3 regions of the Sphingomonas kyungheensis genome follow, and region 2 is predicted to be linked to each of the others. Evidence: predicted binding sites of a transcription regulator. Region 2 holds the regulator's gene; each other region holds the start of a gene.
What was found. The regulator LexA, encoded in region 2, represses DNA repair genes until DNA is damaged. The targets are predictions, from matches to a motif close to GTTCCNCNCTTGTTCT.

Region 1: the regulator LexA is predicted to act here: its motif matches at 3,106-3,121, upstream of V8201_RS09410 (DNA recombination protein RmuC).
Region 3: the regulator LexA is predicted to act here: its motif matches at 2,509-2,524, upstream of uvrA (excinuclease ABC subunit UvrA).

Annotation. Positions count from the first base shown of each region.
Region 1 is NZ_JBBBDM010000003.1:345,779-350,720, forward strand. It holds gene V8201_RS09395 (HPr family phosphocarrier protein) at 1-245, shown strand, start outside; gene V8201_RS09400 (TrmH family RNA methyltransferase) at 285-1,097, shown strand; gene V8201_RS09405 (hypothetical protein) at 1,351-1,581, opposite strand; gene V8201_RS09410 (DNA recombination protein RmuC) at 1,593-3,038, opposite strand; gene def (peptide deformylase) at 3,217-3,735, opposite strand; gene recR (recombination mediator RecR) at 3,804-4,400, opposite strand; gene fmt (methionyl-tRNA formyltransferase) at 4,454-4,942, shown strand, end outside.
Region 2 is NZ_JBBBDM010000002.1:653,218-658,159, forward strand. It holds gene gltX (glutamate--tRNA ligase) at 1-766, opposite strand, end outside; partial or broken gene V8201_RS07145 (ComEC/Rec2 family competence protein) at 847-2,898, shown strand; gene lexA (transcriptional repressor LexA) at 2,906-3,592, opposite strand; gene V8201_RS07155 (molybdopterin molybdotransferase MoeA) at 3,651-4,832, opposite strand; gene moaC (cyclic pyranopterin monophosphate synthase MoaC) at 4,837-4,942, opposite strand, start outside.
Region 3 is NZ_JBBBDM010000001.1:210,225-215,166, forward strand. It holds gene uvrA (excinuclease ABC subunit UvrA) at 1-2,501, opposite strand, end outside; gene V8201_RS00965 (hypothetical protein) at 2,638-3,051, shown strand; gene V8201_RS00970 (methyl-accepting chemotaxis protein) at 3,138-4,790, opposite strand.

The DNA.
Region 1 (4,942 bases), on a different contig from region 2:
TCACCAACAAGCGCGGGCTCCACGCGCGGGCGAGCGCCAAGTTCGTCACGCTCGCCTCGACCCAGCCGGTCGAAGTGCATGTCCGCAAGGACGATGGCGCGGTGACCGGCACGTCGATCATGGGGCTGATGATGCTCGGCGCCGCCAAGGGCGATGCGATCACGATCAGCGCCTGCGGCGACGGGGCCGAAGCGGCGGTCGGCGCGCTGTGCGAGCTGGTCGAGGCCAAGTTCGGCGAAGATTGAGCTTGCGCCGACCCGCCGCCGTGGCGGAGGGGAGTCGCCATGCCTCGTGAGATCACCGCCTTTTCCAACCCGCTCGTCAAATATGCCCGCGAGCTGCGCGACAAGCGCCATCGCCGCGGCGCCCGGCAGTTCATGGCGGAGGGGCTGCGCATCCTCACCGAAGCGCGCGAGACCGGGCGGCTGCCGCGCATCCTCTTCTACGCGGCGGGCAATGCCGATCATCCGCTGGTCCATGCCCTGTCGATCGACGTCGAGATGGCGGGCGGCGAATCGATCCAGACCACGCCCGACATCCTCAGCAAGCTGTCCGGCAAGGACAATCCGCAGGCGGTGGTCGGCGTGTTCGACGAGTTCGACCGGACGCTCGCCGATCTCGACCGCGGCAGCGCGGCGATCTGGCTGGTCGCCGAGCGGCTGCGCGATCCGGGCAATCTCGGCACGATCCTGCGCACCGCCGATGCGGTCGGCGCGGGCGGGCTGATCCTGATCGGCGAATGCGTCGATCCCTTTTCGGTCGAGGCGGTTCGCGCGAGCATGGGGGCGCTGTTCACCGTGCCGGTGGTGCGCAGCGACTGGGACGCTTTCCTCGGCTGGCTGCGCGAGGGGCCGGGCCAGCTCGTCGGACTCAGTCTCGATACCGATCACGACTATCGCGCCGCACGCTATGCCACGCCGACCTTCCTGCTGACCGGTAACGAGGCGCAGGGCATGCCCGCGGACTATGCCGCGGCGTGCAACCTGCTGGTCAAGATCCCGATGCTCGGCAAGGCGGACAGCCTCAACGCCGCGGTGGCGACCGCGGTGATGGCCTATGAGGTGCTGGCGCAGCACGGCCAGGGCGATCGGGCCTGAATGGCGTCGTCCCCGCCGGGGGCGAGACTAAACCATGCCAGGGGATGGCGAGCTGCCCCAAGCCTCGTCCGAACCGGCGCTTCTCCGTCCCATTTCGGGACGACATGGACAAGTTGGACACGTTAATCGAACAATGAAGCTCTTTCGTTTCGAAATCTGCACCGGTGAGAAGGAGCCATTCGGCTATCACGACGTTCGTAGATAGGACAGCCGCTCGTTTTTCAGCCGCCGCATCAATGCCTCGCCGATCAGTCTAGCCACCGACCATGCCGGTGACGCGAATCGCGCCGCCGCGGTTGACGATCCGGCCGGAGACTATGCCGCTGATCCGCGCGGAGGCGCCCGCTTCGACATAGACGTCGCCGCCGACCATCCCGCTGATCCGCACGGTGCAGCCCGGCCGCACGATCACGTCACCCGCGACCATGCCGGACAACCGGCCGTCCTGATCCATGATGACATCGCCGTCGTACATGGCCTTCATCACCCGCTCCTCTATTCCGCCGCATCGGGGAGGCGCAGCGCTTCCTCGCCGTAGCGCGCCAGCGCCTCGACGGGTTCCGCGACGCCGATCTCCCGCGCGCCCGGCTCGATGTTGAGGTCGCGGAACTTGCGCGCCGAGACCAACGCGCGGCTTTCGAAGCTCGAAACGAAATTGTTGTAATTGTTGACCGCGGTGGTCAACCCGCCGCCCACCTTGCGCAAATCCTCGCCCGCCTTGGCGAGCCGGTCGTAGAGTTCCTTGCCGAGCGCCCCGATCGCCCGCGCCTCGGTCGCCAGTTTCTCCTGCCGCCAGACCGCCGCCACCGTCCGCGCGATCGCGATGAGATTGGTCGGCGTCGCCAGCAGCACCCTTTTGTCGAAGGCATAGTCCCACAGCCCCGCATCATGTTCGAGCGCGGCGGAGAGGAAATGCTCGCCGGGGACGAACATCACGACATATTCGGGCGTATCGTCGAACTGCGCCCAATAGGCCTTGGCGGACAGGCCATTGATATGCGCCCGCATCGATGCGGCATGCGCGGTCAGGCCGATGTGGCGCTCCCCCTCGTCGACCGCGCCGAACGCATCCTGATAGGCGTTGAGCGAGACCTTGGCATCGATGATCAGCGACTTGCCGCCGGGGACGCGGACGATGGCGTCGGGGCGCAACCGGCCGCCCTCGCCGTCGGCGACGCTGACCTCCATCGCGAAATCGGTATGTTCGGCAAGGCCGCAGGTTTCGAGCACGTTGCGCAGCTGCTGCTCGCCCCAGCGGCCGCGGGCCTTGGGGGCGTTGCGCAACGCATTGACCAGCTTGGCCGCCTCACCCGACACGCGCTCCTGGCCGAGCCGCATCTGCTCGATCTGGCCCTTGAGATCGCCGAAGGCGTCGCGGCGCTCGGCCTCGACCTTGGCGACGCCCTCCTCGTAGCGGGCGAGGCGTTCGTTGACCGGCTGGAGCAGGGATTTGAGGTTGTTGCCGGCGAGTTCCTCGGACTGGCGGAAGCGTGCCTCGGCGCGGTCGAGGAAGGCCTTCTGCGCATCGGTCAGCGCCTTGTTGGCGAGATCGTTGAACTGCGCCGCCATCTGCTCCTTGGCGTCACGCATGTCGACGAGCCGCGCCTCGAACGCCTCGATCTGCGCACGCGTGGTGGCCAGCCCGGTGCGGGCGGCATCGCGGTCGGCGCGCACCGCGGCGAGCTCGTCGCGCAGCGCATCGAGGGTCGCGGCGCGATCATCCGCCTGCGCGCGCAGCGCGGCCAGCTCGCGCATCGCTTCGTTGCGCTCGCGCTCGACCGCGTCGCGGGTACGGCTGACGAGATCGAGGTCCGCCGCCCGGCTCTGCGCCACCGCGAGATCGGCGGCGAGCGTCGCCGCCTTGCGGTTGGCGAGCAGCCAGCCGACCAGCAGGCCGGCGGCAAGCGCGAGGATCGCGATGATGAGCGTGGTCAAGTCCATGTCTCTCCCCGACGGTCACCTCCCGACGCGAACCCGGGCGGCGTGACCAACAAACAACAATACGGAAAGAACATAGATCGAACGTCGGGAGGAAGACAGAACTTTGTTGGCCGGAGCGCGCCGTGACGCGCCGACGATCGCCGCGGCGGGACGGCCCCGCCCCGTCCGGCCTCGTGCGTCAGCGGCGCATCTTCGCCAGCTTCTTCATCACCATGTCGCGCTTCAGCCGGCTGATATGATCGATGAACAACACGCCGTTGAGGTGGTCGATCTCATGCTGCATGCAGGTCGAGAGGAGGCCGGTGAGCTCTTCCTCATGGCTTTCCCCCTGCTCGTCGAGCCAGCGGACGCGGCAGCTCGCCGGACGCGCGACATCGGCATATTGTTCGGGGATCGACAGGCAGCCTTCGTTGTAGCTGCTCGTCTCTTCGCTGACCGACAGGATCTCCGGGTTGATATAGGCGTGCGGCGCCTTGATCGGCTTGTCGTCCGCGTCCTTCTCGTCCTGCAGATCGATGACGAGGATGCGGCTGTCGACACCGACCTGGATCGCGGCGAGGCCGATGCCGTTGGCGGCGTACATCGTATCGATCAGGTCCGCGACGAAGGCGCGCGTGTCGTCGGTCACCGCGTCGACCGGCTTGGAGATCAGGCGCAGGCGCGGATCGGGTACTTCGACGATAGAGAGGACTGCCATGGCGTCGAGCTAGGTGGGCGGCGGGGGCACGTCAAGATTGGCGTGCGCGCGCGCTGTCGCGGCGCTGTTCAGGCCACCGGACGCCGCGCGCGCAGCGCCTGCGCCAGCGTGCCCTCGTCGAGATAGTCGAGCTCGCCGCCGACCGGCAGTCCGTGCGCGAGCTGGGTGACGCGGACCGGGAATTGCTCGATCCGGTCGGCGAGATAATGGGCGGTGGTCTGCCCCTCGAGCGTCGCGTTCATCGCCAGCACGACCTCGTCGATGCCGCCCGCCCCAATCCGGGCGACCAGCGCGTCGATCGCGAGATCCTCCGGCCGTACGCCTTCGAGCGCCGACAGCCGGCCGCCGAGCACATGGAAGCGGCCGGGGAACAGCCGCGAACGTTCGAGCGCCCAGAGATCGGCGACCTCCTCGACGACGCAGAGCGCGCGCGCGTCGCGGCGGGGATCGGCGCAGATCGCGCACGGATTGGCGGTATCGACGTTGCCGCAGGTCGCGCAGGTTTCCAGCCGCTCGTCCACCGCCTCCAGCGCGGCGCGCAACGGCCCGAGCGCCGCCTCGCGCTTCTTGAGCAGGTGGAGCACCGCGCGCCGCGCCGACCGCGGGCCGAGGCCGGGCAGCCGCGCCAGCGCCTGGGTGAGGGCTTCGATTTCGGGAGAGGCCATGCAGAACAGATAGGGGGTTGCGCGGCCGCCCGCCAGCGCGTTGAAGACGGGCCATGCGGATCATCTTCATGGGAACTCCCGGCTTCGCGGTGCCGACGCTCGATGCGCTGGTGGCGGCCGGGCACGACGTCGTCGCGGCCTACAGCCAGCCGCCGCGTCCCGGCGGGCGACGCGGGCGCGATACGGTCGCCTCGCCGGTCCAGCAGCGCGCCGAGGCGCTGGGGATTGCGGTGCGGCATCCGGTCAGCCTGCGCGACCCGGCCGAACAGGCGGCCTTCGCCGCGCTCGACGCCGATGTCGCGGTGGTCGCCGCTTATGGCCTCATCCTGCCCAAGCCGGTGCTGGCGGCGCCGCGCCACGGTTGCCTCAACGTGCACGGGTCGCTGTTGCCCCGCTGGCGTGGCGCGGCGCCGGTGCAGCGAGCGATCCTCGCCGGCGATGCCGAGGCCGGGGTCGGCATCATGCAGATGGAAGCCGGGCTCGATACCGGGCCGGTGCGGCTGGAGGGGCGCGTCCCCGTCGACCACAAGACCGCCGGCGCG
Region 2 (4,942 bases):
GGCGCTTGGACAGTTTGGCGCCGTCGGTGCCGTGGATCAGCGGGATATGCGCATAGATCGGTTCGGGCCAGCCGTTGGCGCGGTAGATCGGCAGCTGGCGGAAGGCGTTGTTGAGGTGGTCGTCGCCCCGGATGACGTGCGTCACCCCCATGTCGTGATCGTCGACGACGACCGCGAGCATATAGGTCGGCGTCCCGTCCGAGCGCAGCAGGATGAGATCGTCGAGTTCGGCATTCTGCACCGTCACCGATCCCTGCACGCGATCCTCGATCGTCGTCGCACCGTCGCGCGGCGCCTTGAGCCGGACGACGAAGGGCGCGTCGGCGGGCGCGGTCGCCGGATCGGCGTCGCGCCACGGGCTGCGGATGCGCAGCGGCGTCTTGGCGGCCTGCGCCGCGGCGCGCTGCGCGGCGATCTCGTCGGCGGTCATGTAGCAGCGATAGGCATGGCCGGTTGCGACCATCTGATGCGCGACCTCGGCATGGCGATCGGCGCGGGCGAACTGGAAGACGGCGTCACCATCCCAGTCGATGCCGAGCCAGCGCAGTCCGCCGAGGATCGCGTCGATCGCCGGCTGGGTCGACCGCGCCCGATCGGTATCCTCGATGCGCAGCAGGAAGCGGCCGCCGTGATGCCGCGCGTACAGCCAGTTGAACAGGGCGGTACGCGCGCCGCCCAAATGCAGATAGCCGGTCGGCGACGGCGCGAACCGCGTCACGACCTCGGTCGGCTGGTGATGGGCGTGGCGATCGATCGTGGCGCTCAACAGCGCATGCTCCCGGGGTTTGAGACGTGACGGCCAGGGCGGCCGAGGCGCGCCGTAGCACGCGGATCATGCCCCTTCAAATGCCGCGGCGTCCCGTTCGGTTACAGCTCGGTATCGAAGAATGGCTGGAGGCTGAACGCGATACGCTGATCCTCTGGCTGCCGGTGAGTTTCGGTGGCGGCATCGCCGCCTGGTTCGTGCTGCCCGATCCGGCGAGCTGGACCGCCATGCTGTTGCTCTGCGTCGCGACCGCGCTCGCCGGCATCGCGCTCGCGGGGGACGGGCGGGCGGGGCGGGTGGTGGCGATCGGCGGCTTGGCCGCGGCGGCGGGGCTGGCATCGATTTGGTGGCGGGCCGAGCGCGTCGGCGCACCGATATTGGCACGCCCCGCCGTCGTCGCGGTGCAGGGAGAGGTCGAGCGGGTTGAGCCGCTGCCGGCGCGCGACCTCATCCGCCTGACGCTGCGCAGCGACAGCGTGGGCGTGCCGCCGCGGGTGCGGATCAACCTGCCGATCGGCGACGCGCCCGACGGGCTGGGCGAGGGGGCGGTGATCGGGCTGCGCGCGCGGCTGATGCCGCCAGCCGATGCGGCGGTGCCGGGCGGCTATGACTTTGCGCGCGTCGCCTGGTTCGCGGGGATCGGCGCGACCGGGCGCGGCTTCGCGCCGGTGCGGGTGATCCGGCGCGCGGCGGGCGAGGGGCTGCGCGCGGGGCTGACCAGCCATATCCTGTCGCGCCTGCCGGGCAGTCGCGGCGGTATCGCCGCAGCGCTCGCCACCGGCGACGAGGGCGCGATCACCGTGGCCGATGCCGATGCGATGCGGCGCGCCGGGCTGGCGCATCTGCTCTCCGTGAGCGGCTTGCACATCACCGCCGCGGTGGGGGCGACGATGCTGTGCGTCCTGCGGCTGCTCGCGCTGTCGCCGTGGCTGGCGATCCGCTGGCGGCTGCCGCTGGTCGCGGCGGCGGCGGGGGCGCTGGCGGCGATCGGCTATACCTGGCTGACCGGCAGTCAGGTGCCGACGATCCGCTCGTGCGTCGCCGCGCTGCTGGTGCTCGCCGCCTTGGTGCTGGGACGGGAGGCGATGACGTTGCGGCTGGTCGCCGGCGGTGCCATCGCGGTGATGCTGGTCTGGCCCGAGGCGGTGACCGGGCCGAGCTTCCAATTGTCCTTTACCGCCATCGCGGCGATCGTCACGCTCCACGACCATCCGCGCGTCGCCGGCTGGTTCCGGCAGCGCGACGAGCCCTGGCGTCGCCGTATCCTGCGCGAAGGCGCTGCGTTGCTGCTCACCGGCGTCGTGGTCGAGGCGGCGCTGATGCCGATCGCGGTCTTCCACTTCCACAAGGCGGGGCTGTACGGCGCGGCGGCGAATATCGTCGCGATCCCGCTCACCACCTTCGTCGTCATGCCGCTCGAAGCGGCGGCGTTGCTCGCCGATACGGTCGGCCTCGGCCCACCGGTCTGGTGGCTGACCGATCTCGCGTTGCGGCTGTTGCTGGTGATCGCCCACCGCGTCGCCGCGCTGCCGGGATCGGGGTTTGCGTTGCCGGCGATGTCGGCCGCGGCATTCGCGCTGATCGTCGGCGGCGGACTGTGGCTGATGCTGTGGCGGACGCGGGTGCGGCATTGGGGGCTGCTGCCGATCCTGCTCGGCGGCTGGTGGATGGTGCAGGCGCCTGCCCCCGATCTGCTGGTGACGGGAGATGGCCGCCATATGGCGGTACGGGTCGACGGGAGACTCGCCTTGCTCCGCGAGCGCGCCGGTGATTACACGCGGGCGATGCTCGCCGAAAATGGCGGCATCGACGGCGAGCCGTTGCCGCTCAGCGAGCAGGCGGCGGCGCGCTGCTCGCCGGACGCCTGTATCGTCACGCTGAGGAGCACAGAGCGCGCATGGCGGATCGTTGCGACGCGCAGCGCCTATCCGGTCGATCGTGCCGCGCTGATCGGCGCCTGCCATGCGGCGGACATCGTCGTCAGCGAACGGCGGCTGCCGCGATCCTGCCGCCCGCGCTGGCTGCGGCTCGATGCACCGCTCCTGCGTCGCACCGGCGGCGTCGCGATCGACCTGGAAAGCCGACGGGTGCGCACGGTGCTACAGCCCGGCGACCGCCATCCCTGGCGGATCGCCCGGCTCAGTCGTAGCGGCGCAGGATGCCCGACAATTTGCCCTGCACGCGGACGTGCGAGGGGACGTAGCGCTGCGGTTCGTAGGCGCGGTTGGCGGGATCGAGCCGGACCATCGCGCCCTCGCGGCGGAAATATTTGAGCGTCGCTTCGCTGTCGTCGATCAGCGCGACGACGATCTCCCCGTCGCGGGCGACCTCGGTACGGCGGATCAGCGCATAATCGCCATCGAGGATGCCGGCTTCGACCATCGAATCGCCCGACACTTCGAGCGCATAATGTTCGCCGCTGCCGAGCAGGGCGGCGGGGACGGCGAGCGTCGAGCTGCCCTCGAACGCCTCGATCGGCAGGCCGGCGGCGATGCGGCCGTGCAGCGGGATCTCGATCACGTCATTGGCGGGCGCCGGTGCGGCGCGGACGTTGGTCTTGGCGGGCGGCGGTGCGGCCGGCGCCGTCGACGCGGCGGGCTTGCGCTCCGACCGTTCCGGCATGCGCAGCACTTCGAGCGCGCGCGCCCGGTTGGGCAGGCGGCGGATGAAATGCCGTTCCTCGAGCGCGCTGATCAGACGATGCACGCCCGACTTGGACTTGAGGTCGAGCGCCTCCTTCATCTCCTCGAACGAGGGCGAGATGCCGGTTTCCTCCAGCCGATCGTTGATGAAGCATACGAGCTCGTGCTGCTTGCGCGTGAGCATGGGCGATCCTTCCCCGTCAGAACAGACGCGGAACTTCTAGGGAACAGGATGGCGTCCGTCAAGCGATGACGAGGATATCTGCCGAGTCGCCCGCCCGTGCCGCCGCGGCGCCGGCCGGGCGGATGATCAGCGCCTGCGACCGAGCCAGCGTCAGCAGCATCGAACTGTCCTGGATCGTCGAGGCATAAGCGCGGCCGTCGCGTATTTCGGCACGCAGATAGTCGGTGCGCGCGCCATTGGCGGGCAGGTCCTCGCCGAGCAGCGCCAGCGTCGCGCGCGGCAGCGGGTCGGCGGCGCCGGCGAGATGCGCGATCACCGGTTTGACGAACAGGATCGCGGTGACGAAGGCGGACACCGGATTGCCCGGCAGTCCGAGCACCTGCATCGCGCCGCGTCGCCCCGCCATCATCGGCTTGCCGGGCCGCAGCGCGATCCGCCAGAAATCGATCTGGCCGCCCGCGGCCTCGAGCGCCGGCCGGACGAGATCGTGATCGCCGACCGATGCGCCGCCGGTGGTGACCAGCAGATCGGCGTCGACCCGCGCGAAGGCGTCCCGCAGCGTCGCCAGATCGTCGGGCAGGATGCCGAGGTCGATCAGCTCGACCGGCAGATCGGCAAGCATCGCGGCGAGCATCGCGCGGTTCGATTCGGGTAAGGCATCGGGCGAGGCGGGCTGGCCGGGATCGACCAGTTCGTCCCCGGTCGCGCAGATCGCGACACGGACGCGTCGGTGGACGCACAGCGCACCGACGCCGCCGGTCGCGGCGACGGCGATCCGCGCCGGGGTCAGCCGCTCGCCGCTGCGCACCAGCGTGTCGCCGGCGGTGAAGTCGAGGCCGCGGCGGCGGGTGTTGCGGCCCGGATGCGCCGGCCCTTCGCCGGTGAGTCGGATCGCGGCGCCCTGCGCGTCCACCTCTTCCTGGATCATCACCGTATCGGCGACGGCGGGCATCACCGCGCCGGTGAAGATGCGGACGGTCTCGCCGGGCTGGATCGTGCCGTCGAACGGCCGCCCGGCCGCGCTCTCGCCGATCAGCGTCCACGGGCCGGGCAGGTCGGCGAAGCGGATCGCATAGCCGTCCATCGCGGAGAGGTCGTGCGCGGGCTGCGTGCGCTGCGCGACGACGTCGGCGGCGAGCCAGCGCCCCGCGGCCTGCGCGAGCGGCACCGTCTCCTCGGCGACGCGCGGCGCGGCGGTGAACAGACGCGCCTGCGCCTCGGCGATCGGCAGCAGCGTCATCGCCTCAGGCGCGCCAGTCGCCGGACGCGCCGCCGGCCTTTTCGAGCAGACGGATGCCGGAGATCACCATCGCCCGGTCGATCGCCTTGGCCATGTCATAGACGGTGAGC
Region 3 (4,942 bases), on a different contig from region 2:
CCGACCTCGACCAGCATCTCCATCTTGTCGCGGATCGGCGGCACCGCCTTGAAGAACTCCGCGGCATCCTCGACCGTCATGTCGAGCACGTCGGCGATGCTCTTGCCCTTGAACTTCACCTCCAGCGTCTCGCGATTGTAGCGCGCGCCGTGGCAGACGTCGCAGGTGACGTAGACGTCGGGGAGGAAGTGCATCTCGATCTTGAGCACGCCGTCGCCCTGGCACGCCTCGCAGCGGCCGCCCTTGACGTTGAAGCTGAACCGGCCGGGCTTGTAGCCGCGCGCCTGGCTTTCCGGCAGGCCGGCGAACCAGTCGCGGATCTGCGTGAAGCTGCCGGTATAGGTCGCCGGGTTGGAGCGCGGGGTGCGGCCGATCGGCGACTGATCGATGTCGATCACCTTGTCGAGATGCTGGAGCCCCGTCACCTTGTCGTGCTTGCCGGCGAGGATGCGCGCGCCGTTGAGCGCCCGCGCCGCGGCGGCGAACAGCGTGTCGATGGTGAAGCTCGACTTGCCCGACCCCGATACGCCGGTGATGCAGGTGAAGGTGCCGAGCGGGATGCTCGCGGTGACGCCGGTCAGGTTGTTGGCGCGCGCATTGTGGACGGTGAGCTGCTTGCCGTTGCCCTTGCGGCGCTTGGCCGGCACCGGCACCTGGCGCGTGCCGTTGAGATAATCGGCGGTGATGCTGGTCTTGCTCTTGAGCAATTGCTTGAGCGTGCCCTGCGCGACGATCTCTCCGCCGTGGACGCCGGCGCCCGGCCCCATGTCGATGACATAATCGGCGGTACGGATCGCATCCTCGTCATGCTCCACGACCAGCACGGTATTGCCGAGATCGCGCAGGCGCCGCAGCGTCGCGAGCAGCATGTCATTGTCGCGCTGGTGCAAGCCGATCGAGGGTTCGTCGAGCACGTAGAGCACGCCCGACAGGCCGCTGCCGATCTGGCTGGCGAGGCGGATGCGCTGGCTCTCGCCGCCCGACAAAGTGCCGCTGGTGCGATCGAGGTTGAGATAATCGAGGCCGACGTTGTTGAGGAAGCCCAGCCGCTCGACGATCTCCTTGAGGATGCGTTCGGCGATCGCGCGCTGCTGGTCGCCGAGATGGTTGGGCAGATCGGTGAAGAAGGCGAGCGCGTCGACCACCGACAGGTGCGTCGCATAAGCAATGTCCTGCATCGCCACCTTGACCGCCAGCGCCTCGGGCTTGAGGCGCGCGCCGTGGCAGACCTCACAGGGGCGCGAGCTCTGATATTTGGAGAGTTCCTCGCGCATCCACGCGCTCTCGGTCTGGAGCAGGCGGCGGTTGAGATTGCCGATCACGCCTTCGAACGGCTTCTTGACGTCATAGGCCTTCTTGCCGTCGACGAAGGTCAGCGTCACCGCCTTGCCGCGGCTGCCGTGCAGGATCAGCGCGTGGATCGCCTCGGGCAGGTCGGACCAGGGCGTGTCGAGGCTGAAGTCGAATTCGCGCGCGAGGCTGCCGAGCACCTGCATGTAATAAGGCGAGGGCGGGTTGGACTTGGCCCAGGGCACCACCGCGCCCTTCTTGATGCTGAGCCCGTGGTTGGGGACGACGAGATCCTCGTCGAACAGCAATTTCTCGCCGAGCCCGTCGCAGGCCGGGCAGGCGCCCTGCGGCGCGTTGAACGAGAACAGCCGCGGCTCGATCTCGGCGATGGTGAAGCCGCTGATCGGGCAGGCGAATTTCTCGGAGAAGACGATCCGGCCGGCGGGCGCGTTGTCGCCGAGCACTTCCGATTTGGGCGTGTGCGGCTCGACCGGATCGGCGGGGTCGACATAAGCGAGACCGTCGGCGAGCTTGAGCGCGGTCTCGAACGATTCGGCGAGCCGCGTCGCGATATCCTCGCGGATGACGAGGCGGTCGACGACGACCTCGATGTCATGCTTGAACTTCTTGTCGAGCGCCGGCACCTCGTCAATCTCGTGGATCTGGCCGTCGACGCGGACGCGGGTGAAGCCCGCCTTCTGCCATTCGGCGAGCTCCTTGCGATATTCGCCCTTGCGGCCGCGCACCACGGGGGCGAGCAGATAGAGGCGCGTGCCCTCGGGCAGAGCGAGGACGCGGTCGACCATCTGGCTGACGGTCTGCGCGGCGATCGGCTCGCCGGTCGCGGGGCTGTAGGGGATGCCGACGCGCGCCCACAGCAGGCGCATGTAATCGTAGATTTCGGTGACGGTGGCGACGGTCGAGCGCGGGTTGCGGCTGGTCGTCTTCTGCTCGATCGAGATCGCCGGCGACAGGCCTTCGATATGATCGACGTCGGGCTTCTGCATCAGTTCGAGGAACTGGCGGGCATAAGCGGACAGCGATTCGACGTAGCGGCGCTGGCCCTCGGCATAGATGGTGTCGAAGGCGAGGCTCGACTTGCCCGATCCCGACAGGCCGGTGATCACGGTCAGCGTATCGCGGGGGATGTCGACATCGACGTCCTTGAGATTGTGCTCGCGCGCGCCGCGGACGGTGATCTTGGTCAGCATAAGGCGGGTTCTACTTCTGTTCTGTGGCTGAGGCTAGTGCGGGAAGTAGGAACGCAGAGAGGCGCTTGCCAGCACCACGTTGAAACATCGCCGATGGTGTCTTATCTCGGCGACACACAGGCAGAAGGGCCGGCAGATGGGCAAGAAGAAGAAGGCGAAGGCGAAGCTCCCCAAGGAGGTGCTCGGCATCCGCCTGCCCAAGGAGGTGCGCGAGGTCGGCGGGGTGCTGCTCGAGAAGGCGAACAGCCCGCAGGGGCGCGAGTGGCTCGCGGCGGGGCTGACGATGGCGGCGACCGCCGCGACCGCGGCGGTGGCGAAGGGCCAGGCGCGGCGCAGCGAGGCGACGCGGCCGGCGGCGGAACGGCCGGTGCCGCCGACACCGCCGGCAACTCCCGTGCCGCCGAGCGGGGACGGGCCGCCCGAACCGCCCCGCCCCGAGGCGCCGCCGCAGGGCACCCAGACCCAGCCCGATCCGCAGGCGATCGCCGCCGCGGTCGGCAAGGCGGCGGAGGCGATGCTCGGCCGACTGTTCGGCGGCAAGGCGGGCTAGGGCCGCCCGGCGGGGCTAAGGCCGGCGTCGCCGGTCGGAGCCGCCGTCGCCCGGTCTCGCTCAGGCGCAGCGCCGCCCGACGCCGATCAGGGCAGGCGCTGCTTGGGGAGCGGCGCGATCACCCGCGGCGAGATTTCGGTCGGGCGGAGCGGCCAGACCGGTCGCGGTTCGAAATCGGGCAGGCGATCGTTGGCGACCTCCCATTCGCTGAAGCGGAACTGCTCGATCTGACCGGTCATCACCTTGGTCTCATGGACCAGCTTGCGCGCGGCGGCGCTCTGCTCCTCCGCCATCGCCGCATTCTGCTGGGTGACGCTGTCGAGCTCGGCGACCGCGGCGGTGATCTGTCGCAGCGCGAGCGACTGCTGTTCGATATTGTCGGCGATATTGGCGGTGATCGACGCGACGCTGCCGGCGCGTTCGATCACCTGATCCAGCATCGCTTCGGCGTCGTGGACCGAGCGGACGCCGACATGGATCTGTTCGGTCGACCGGCCGATCCGCTTCTTGACGTCCTCTGCCGCCTTGGCGGAGCGACCGGCGAGCGCGCGGACCTCGAGCGCGACCACGGCGAAGCCCTTGCCCGCATCACCGGCGCGCGCGGCCTCGACCCCCGCGTTGAGCGCGAGCAGATTGGTCTGGAAGGCGATCCGGTCGATCACCACCAGGATGTCGGCGATCTCTTCGGAAAATTGCTCGAGCCGGGTGATCGCCGCCACCGCGTCACGCAGCAGGGCGCCCGATTTCTCGACATCGACATTCGCCGCGGCGACGGTGCTGCGCACCTGCGCGGCGTGCTGCGCGGAATTGGTGACGGCCTCGCTGAGCTGTTGCAGCGTGCCGGCGGTTTCTTCGAGGCTGGCCGCCTGACGTTCGGTGCGGGCCGAATGATCGGTCGACGATTCCATCAACTCGTCCGCGCCGGCGCTGATGTCCATGGCGCTGCGCCGGATCGTCGCGAGCGCCGAACCGAGCGCATCGGCGGCATGGTTGAAGTCGCTTTTGAGCTTGCCGAATTCGCCGGCGAGCACGCCATCGATCCGGACGGTGAGATCGCCCCCGGCGAGCTTGTGCAGGCCGCTGCCGAGGTTGCGCACGATCAGCCGAGTCTGCGAACGGCGCACCATTTCCACCAGCGCGCCCGTGGCGAAGCCGAGCACGCTGAGGAAGAGGACCGCGATCATCAGCATGCGGTTGGCCGAATGTTGCGCGCTTTCGGCGGTGTCGCGCAGCGCGGCGACACGGGCGCCCATCAGTTCGATCTGCGTATCGACGACTTTCGATGCGGCCCGTTCCGCGGGGCGAACCTTCTGGCGGAACAGGCGCATCGCGTCGCCGCGATCGCCGGAGGTCGCAGTGTCGGCAACGTCGGACAAGGCGGCGAGCACCGTGTACGACAATTGGAAATAATCCTCGGGCAACAGATGATGCGCCGGGCCGCTTTCGAGATCGCGCAGCATCTTGCGCATCCATTGCGAGCGATCCTCGAACTTCTTGACGATGATCGATCGGTCGAGCGGATCCTCCTCGCTGATCAGGTTGAGTGCATCGCGCTGCAGCGAGCGGCTGACCGAGCGCACCTCCGCGACGCTGTGCATATATTCCTGCGCGTCGATGGCGCTGCGGTAGGTCGCACCGACCTGGCGATTCTCGTTATAGGTGATCGCGGCGAGCAGCCACAGCAGCAGAATGGCGCCGGCGAGCGACGCCATCACGCGAATATTGAAGCTACGCAGCAAGCTACGACCCTTTGCGCCGGCAAGGCCCATCCCCCGCCCGCTCCATTATAGACGGATCGTGCGCGGTCACGGTGGCGAGCCGCGAAATATCAGGGGCATTGCAGATGACCGGCGACGAGAGAGCCGTCGTCGCACACCGGTGGACCGGCGCG